2 regions of the Yersinia intermedia genome follow, and region 2 is predicted to be linked to the other one. Evidence: predicted binding sites of a transcription regulator. Region 2 holds the regulator's gene; the other holds the start of a gene.

Region 1 (3,570 bases), 700 kb from region 2:
TTTCAGAATAAAAACTCATAATATACCCAAAGTAGTTGGAGTGGCAGCAAGGCAGCAAACGCACAAATCCCGTTGAGCTGACTCAAGCCAGTGATTCGGGTGAGTAAGAGCCGCTAACACCGCTGCAACTTCAAATAAGAAGGGTATTTAGGCCAGAATACGCGTGCCAATTGGCTCACCATTAAACAGTGCCGGTAACTGATCCGCATGACGCCAACTGGCAATATCTACCGGGCGGCCTAATGAGCGTGCTGCATCCAGCGCTGCATTCACTTTAACTACCATACCATCGGTAATGATGCCCTGAGCAATGAGTTGCTCGGCCTTTTGCGCCGTCATTTCAGCAATCCGTTGGCCTTTGCCATCCAGAATACCGCTAACATCAGACAGTAAAATCAAATCAGCCCCAAGGGTGGCGGCTAACGCGGTGGCCGCCTGATCGGCATTCACATTCATCAGTTGGCCGTCGGCAGTAATACCAATGGAACTGATAATGGGCATGTAATCCGCAGCCAGCAAGGTTTGCACTAACGCAGGTGAACCCGGTTGAGCGTTACCCACATGCCCCAATTCGGCATCCAGTAGCGTTACCGATACGGTTCCGCCATCGCCCAAACACAAGCCAACAGCATTAATGTTATGTTTTACCGCCCAAGCCAGCAGGGTTTTGTTAGCGGTGCCTGCCAGTGCGCCGGTAATAATATCAATCTGGTCAGCAGGGGTGACACGCAAGCCGTTTTTCTTCACTACCGGCAAAGCGAGTTTTTTCATCAGATCGTCAACCAGACAACCGCCACCGTGCATAATCACTAGCGGGCGCTCATGCTTCTCGCGATAAGTCACCAATGCAGTAAACAGGCGTTCCAGCGCTTCTTCGCTGTCGAGCAATACGCCACCTAATTTAATGACTAACGGATTCATTTTTTTGCGCCTTATTTAATCGGGTAAAAATTCATAGGTCTGCGGGCATGAACGCAATTGGTTCGTATGACCGCAACCAGTTATTTCGGCTAGTGACTTACCTTGCCCCACAACAGAGACTCGGTTTCTGTAAAACCAAAACGTATATTCATGCATTGCACAGCCTGAGCTGCCGCACCTTTTAGTAGGTTATCTTCAGTGGCGACAATAATTAAATGTTCGCCTTGCACTGAGAAACCGATATCGCAGAAAGGCAAACCAACCACCGCTTTCAACGCGGGAACACCGTGCTGATACAACCGCACCAGCGGTTTATCCTGATAAGCATGGTGATACGCGTCAGCAATATCTTGCGCCGTCACACCCGCGTTCAGGCGGCAGGTAATGGTCGCCAGAATACCGCGGGCGAAATTACCCAAGTGGGGGGTAAAAATAACGGGTGTGCCAAGGTGAGCTACAATTTCTGGGTGATGACGATGATTGAACAAGCCGTATGGCTGCAAACTGACTTCACAGAAACTGTTGCCGATACTGGCCTTACGCCCTGCGCCGCTGACGCCACTGACTGCATTAATCACCGGCCACTGTGCTTCATTCAATAATTTATTATCAACCAACGGCTTAAGCGCTAATTGTGATGCGGTTGGATAGCAGCCAGGAACGGCGATCAACTGTGCCTGCTTAATCTCTTCTGCCTGCCATTCAGCTAGCCCATAAACGGCTTTATCCAGCCAGTCGGGATGTTTATGTTCAAAACCATAATACTGGCGGTAAAACGCCGCATCTTTCACCCGAAACGCACCGGAGAGATCGAATACGACACAACCGGCAGCTAAAAATTGTGGCGCTAAATCATGACTGACCTCATGGGCGGTAGCGAGGAACACAACATCAACCCCTTTTGCCGCCTGAGCCACATCCACCAAGGGTTGCAGCGGGAGATCAATAATGCCTTTTAGCTGCGGATGCAGGTCAGAAAGTAATTTTCCTGCATCTGCACTTTGCGCTGAAACCGTTAAACCGGTTATGTTCATATGTGGGTGACGACTCAGGTAAGCCGTAAGCTCGGCTCCGGCATAACCACTGGCACCAACAATTAGCGTATTCAACATGGGTTCAGTTCACCTTACCCTTCGTACTTGACGTTGCAGCAGTGCTCATTACTCACTTGCTGCCTACCTGCAACGCCAAGTCCTTTGGGTACAAAAATGTAATTCGGTATAAAGACATAAGTAGTCAAAACCGGTATTTGGGTTTTCAGCAAGGTTTTGCTGTTCCCCTCGTGATTGAGCGTTGACATTTTCGTAAATTTAAGGGTGTTTTTCGGTTCCCTTACGCTCAAGCTTAATGTATTTTTATTCATAATTACTGCATGAATATTGATACTATCCTAACCAAAGGCTGTCAACAGTGAAGATGAAATTACCTCCATTTATTGAGCTGTATCGGGCGTTAATCGCGACGCCATCGATCAGCGCAACCGATAGCGCTCTCGATCAAAGTAATGAGGCGTTAATCAACTTGTTGGCCGGATGGTTTGTAGACTTGGGTTTTCGCGTCGAGATCCAACCCGTGCCCGATACACGCCACAAATTTAATCTGCTTGCCTCTATTGGTGAAAAAAACATCGGAAAAGGCAATGGTGGATTATTGCTGGCGGGCCATACCGATACGGTGCCTTTTGATGAAGGGCGTTGGACCCGTGACCCGTTCACCCTGACCGAACATGACAATAAGTTGTATGGTTTAGGTACCGCCGACATGAAAGGCTTTTTTGCTTTTATTCTGGATGCGGTGCGCGATATCGATGCCAGCAAACTGAGCAAGCCACTGTATATTCTGGCGACCGCCGATGAAGAAACTACCATGGCGGGCGCGCGCTATTTTGCCGCCTCCAGCCAGTTGCGCCCAGACTTTGCCATTATCGGTGAGCCAACCTCGCTGCAACCGGTGCGGGCGCACAAAGGGCATATTTCCAATGCTATTCGTATTACCGGCCAGTCCGGGCACTCTAGCGATCCAGCTCGTGGGGTTAATGCCATTGATTTAATGCATGAATCTATCACTGAATTGATGAAGCTGCGCACCAGGTTGCAAGAGCGTTATCACAATCCGGCGTTTACCATTCCGTATCCCACCATGAATTTTGGTCATATTAACGGCGGTGATGCGGCAAACCGTATCTGTGCTTGCTGTGAATTGCATATGGATATCCGCCCGTTGCCAGGCCTGACATTAAGTGATCTGAACGGGTTGATGACCGAAGCGCTGGCTCCGGTAAGTCAACGCTGGCCGGGCCGTTTGAGCATTGACGAACTGCATCCGCCGATCCCAGGCTATGAATGCCCAACCGATCACCATATGGTAGGGGTTATCGAGAAATTATTGGGTGAGCGTACTGCGGTGGTGAACTACTGCACCGAAGCGCCGTTTATCCAGCAAGTGTGCCCAACCTTGGTGCTGGGACCCGGCTCGATCGATCAGGCCCATCAGCCAGATGAATTTATCGATGTGGCCTTTATCGAGCCAACCCGCGAGCTGATTGGTCAGTTGGTTGACCATTTCTGCCAGCAGTAATTACCTCTTATGGGGTAGGCGATCAATTTTGCCTATTAGGAAGACTGATAACCTGACCTTGGTAATTAAATT
Region 2 (3,570 bases):
ATGTTTGGACATTCATCCTTCCGAAATCTGGCCGACACGTTATTTTGATCCAAAGACAGGGGTACTTATTGACCGAAAAGTGAGGATACGCCCAGCTATTGTTCGGGCATAAAAAAACCCTGCCAGCTTATCGCTCACAGGGTGGAGGTGACCATTTCATCAAATCGCCGAACATTGCTTCGGCGGTTGATAATATTATCTCAGGGGCAGCTTTAAGCCCCTGCTACTACTTATTATTGACGAACTGCTCGCCCAGCTCGATATCTTTGTGCAACACATCAAGCATGCTTTCTAGCGCTTGTTGTTCAAAAGCACTCAGTTTGCCAATGTCTTTACGTTCAGCAACACCGTTTTTACCTAACAGGATTGGCTGAGCAAAGAAACGGGCATATTTACCGTCACCTTCAACGTAAGAACATTCAACAACATTGCTTTCGCCTTGCAGAGCACGGACCAGAGAAAGACCAAAACGTGCCGCAGCTTGCCCCATAGACAGGGTCGCTGACCCGCCACCGGCTTTTGCTTCAACAACTTCAGTACCCGCATTCTGGATACGTTTAGTCAGATCAGCCACTTCTTGCTCGGTAAAGCTAATGCCTGGAATTTGTGACAACAATGGCAAAATAGTAACACCAGAGTGCCCACCGATAACCGGCACTTCGATATCCTGAGGTTGCTTACCTTTAAGTTCAGCAACAAAGGTATTAGAGCGGATGGTATCCAGTGTTGTAATGCCAAATAATTTGTTCTTGTCGTAAACACCGGCTTTTTTCAGCACTTCTGCGGCGATTGCAACAGTCGTGTTAACTGGGTTGGTAATGATACCGATTAATGCTTTCGGGCAAGTACGCGCGATTTGCTCAACCAGATTACGGACGATACCGGCATTAACATTGAACAGATCTGAACGATCCATGCCTGGTTTCCGTGCAACACCAGCAGAAATCAGAACAATATCGGCCCCTTGAAGGGCTGGGGTAGCATCTTCGCCGCTAAAGCCTTTAATATTAACAGCAGTCGGGATATGGCTCAGATCAACCGCAACACCAGGAGTCACTGGCGCGATATCATATAATGAGAGGTCTGAACCGGAAGGAAGCTGGGTCTTGAGTAGAAGAGCGAGGGCCTGGCCGATACCACCAGCGGCACCGAGAACTGCAACTTTCATCCTATACTCCTTTTTATATTTAATTTAAATTTGCCGTGAATTCATCTATTTAGGCACCTTAATTTATTGTGATTTTAAACACAATCTATTAACAGTCAGATTGAGATATCACGCATCAAAAAGGCGCATAAGACTTATGTATTTTAGAGTAAATCGCTTATTCATTAATGATATAGCGCACATTATTCTAAAATTTACCGAAGTATTCATGACAGGTTAATCGGCGGTTACATTACACCCTTCTGTTACATCAGAACAACATCATTTTAATAACATTTTGGTTACTCAAGCCGAATGTTAATAAAAACTGATTTAGCATAATCGTAACAGTAAGATGATGTTAAAATTTCACCACACCTTGATATCAGCGCTTTTATCGCCAATACTCCATAGTCATGTTGAATAAAAATTCATTTATATGCATAATAATCCTATTCATTATTGACTGTTCAAGGCATAGAAAATGCGTAATCCAGCAAAACAAGAAGATCTTATCAAGGCGTTTAAGGCGTTATTGAAAGAAGAGAAATTCAGTTCTCAAGGTGAGATCGTTTTGGCCTTGCAGGAAGAAGGCTTTGAAAATATTAACCAATCCAAAGTTTCGCGTATGCTGACTAAATTCGGCGCGGTTAGAACGCGTAACGCCAAAATGGAGATGGTTTACTGCTTACCAGCAGAATTGGGGGTACCAACAACCAGTAGCCCACTAAAAAATCTGGTTTTGGATGTCGATTATAATGATTCGGTCGTTGTGATTAATACCAGCCCAGGAGCAGCCCAGTTGATCGCCCGCCTGCTGGATTCATTAGGTAAAGCTGAAGGTATCTTAGGTAGTATTGCCGGTGACGATACCATTTTCACAACGCCTGCCAGAGGTTTTACTGTTAAACAACTGCATGAAGCTATCCTCGGGTTATTCGATCAAGAGCTTTAATTCCACACCTTTATGTTTGGTATATATAGATGCGGCCTTTTGCGCCGCACTGTATCTTTGTTATTGTTATTCCATTCATCACACCTCCTTAGCCTTTAGCCAGGGCATACAGCTACTAATTCCCGCCTAAACCGCAAAATCATCCTACCGTTCTCTCTATTGCAGTCAAAACCGCCACGCAGTAACGCACTTTTAGTCAAAAACGCTTATTTAATTGAAAACATTATATTTTTAATCAAACATGTTGTTTTTTAGTCACTTTTTATTCCTTTTAGTTCTTAAAAAGTAGTCACTAACGATAAAGTGACCTTAAATATTATTAGCTTGCTATTAATATTCTCAGTTACTAGATGTATACTCATTTTCGTGACGCAAATCACACTTCATAAGAAGTGATAAAGAACAAATAGAGGCAACAACATGAATATTAAAGCTACCATCGCAACCATTAGCATCCTGTCTGCACTGTCATTTGGTGTTTTTGCAGCGGATTCCATTAATGAAAATCAGGCGGCAAAATTACAACCTATGGGCACCATCACCGTCAGTGGCCTTAACGGTGCACCCTCTGATATTCGTCAGGCGCTATCGGATAAAGCTGATGCTATGGGCGCTAAAGCTTACAAAGTGATCGAAGTTCGAGAAGAGAATAACTGGCATGCCACTGCCAAGATTTACCAGTAATTCGCGATAGATACATCAAACATGGCGTGAAGCCAAAATTGAAATAAAAGTTAAATAACCAGTAAAAACAATAAACTAAAAGTACAAAAAATCATTCAAAGCACTTTTAGGTTATTGAATCTGATTGAGGAAAAATCATGAAAATCAAAACTACCCTTACAGCTCTGAGTTTACTTTCTGTGGTTGCTTTCGGTGCATCTGCTGCTGAATCAGTCAATGCCGCACAAGCAAGCAAAATGACTGATTTAGGCGCAATCAGTGTGAGCGGTATTACCGGTGCTCCTTCTGATATTGAACAGGCCATTGCGAATAAAGCTGACAGTGAAGGCGCTACTGCATACAAAATCATTGGTGTGCGTGAAGACAATGGCTGGCATGCCACTGCCAAAATTTACAAATAAGATTAAACGCCAGGAATGAAAGTAAATGCCCCGCATAGAGGGGCATACTTTCGTATCTTGATAATTTACTTAATAGACTGAAAATAAAGATAAATACTAATTTTTAGCTTATTGAATAGAGTATTGATTACAACAAAATGTTGGCTGAAGTCAGCCCCCGAATAATCCCTCGTCTATCCGACGAACCCTTTACCCCCGCTATCGCGGGGGCTTTTTTTATCCGGTTTAATCCTGCGATAACGTTTCTTGTTCCGCTTTTTTATCCAAAGCGCTCAGCAGTTTGTTATGAATCCCACCAAAACCACCGTTACTCATCACCAAAATGTGATCACCTGGTTGTGCTGTTTTCACGATCATATCGACTAACGTATCAATATCAGCAC

What was found. Region 2 encodes ArgR, which controls arginine synthesis, uptake and breakdown. Its sites were predicted from a motif close to ANTGAATAAAAATACANT; they were not measured.
Region 1: argC (N-acetyl-gamma-glutamyl-phosphate reductase) is a predicted target of ArgR. The motif match lies at 2,268-2,285, and genes of this name have one in related genera.

Annotation. Positions count from the first base shown of each region.
Region 1 is NZ_LR134116.1:116,377-119,946, reverse strand. Features, by position in the region: gene argB (acetylglutamate kinase) at 148-921, opposite strand; gene argC (N-acetyl-gamma-glutamyl-phosphate reductase) at 1,011-2,033, opposite strand; gene argE (acetylornithine deacetylase) at 2,338-3,498, shown strand.
Region 2 is NZ_LR134116.1:4,176,597-4,180,166, forward strand. Features, by position in the region: gene EL015_RS19075 (helix-turn-helix domain-containing protein) at 1-112, shown strand, start outside; gene mdh (malate dehydrogenase) at 227-1,168, opposite strand; gene argR (transcriptional regulator ArgR) at 1,632-2,102, shown strand; gene yhcN (peroxide/acid stress response protein YhcN) at 2,523-2,786, shown strand; gene EL015_RS19095 (YdgH/BhsA/McbA-like domain containing protein) at 2,924-3,187, shown strand; gene mpl (UDP-N-acetylmuramate:L-alanyl-gamma-D-glutamyl-meso-diaminopimelate ligase) at 3,413-3,570, opposite strand, start outside.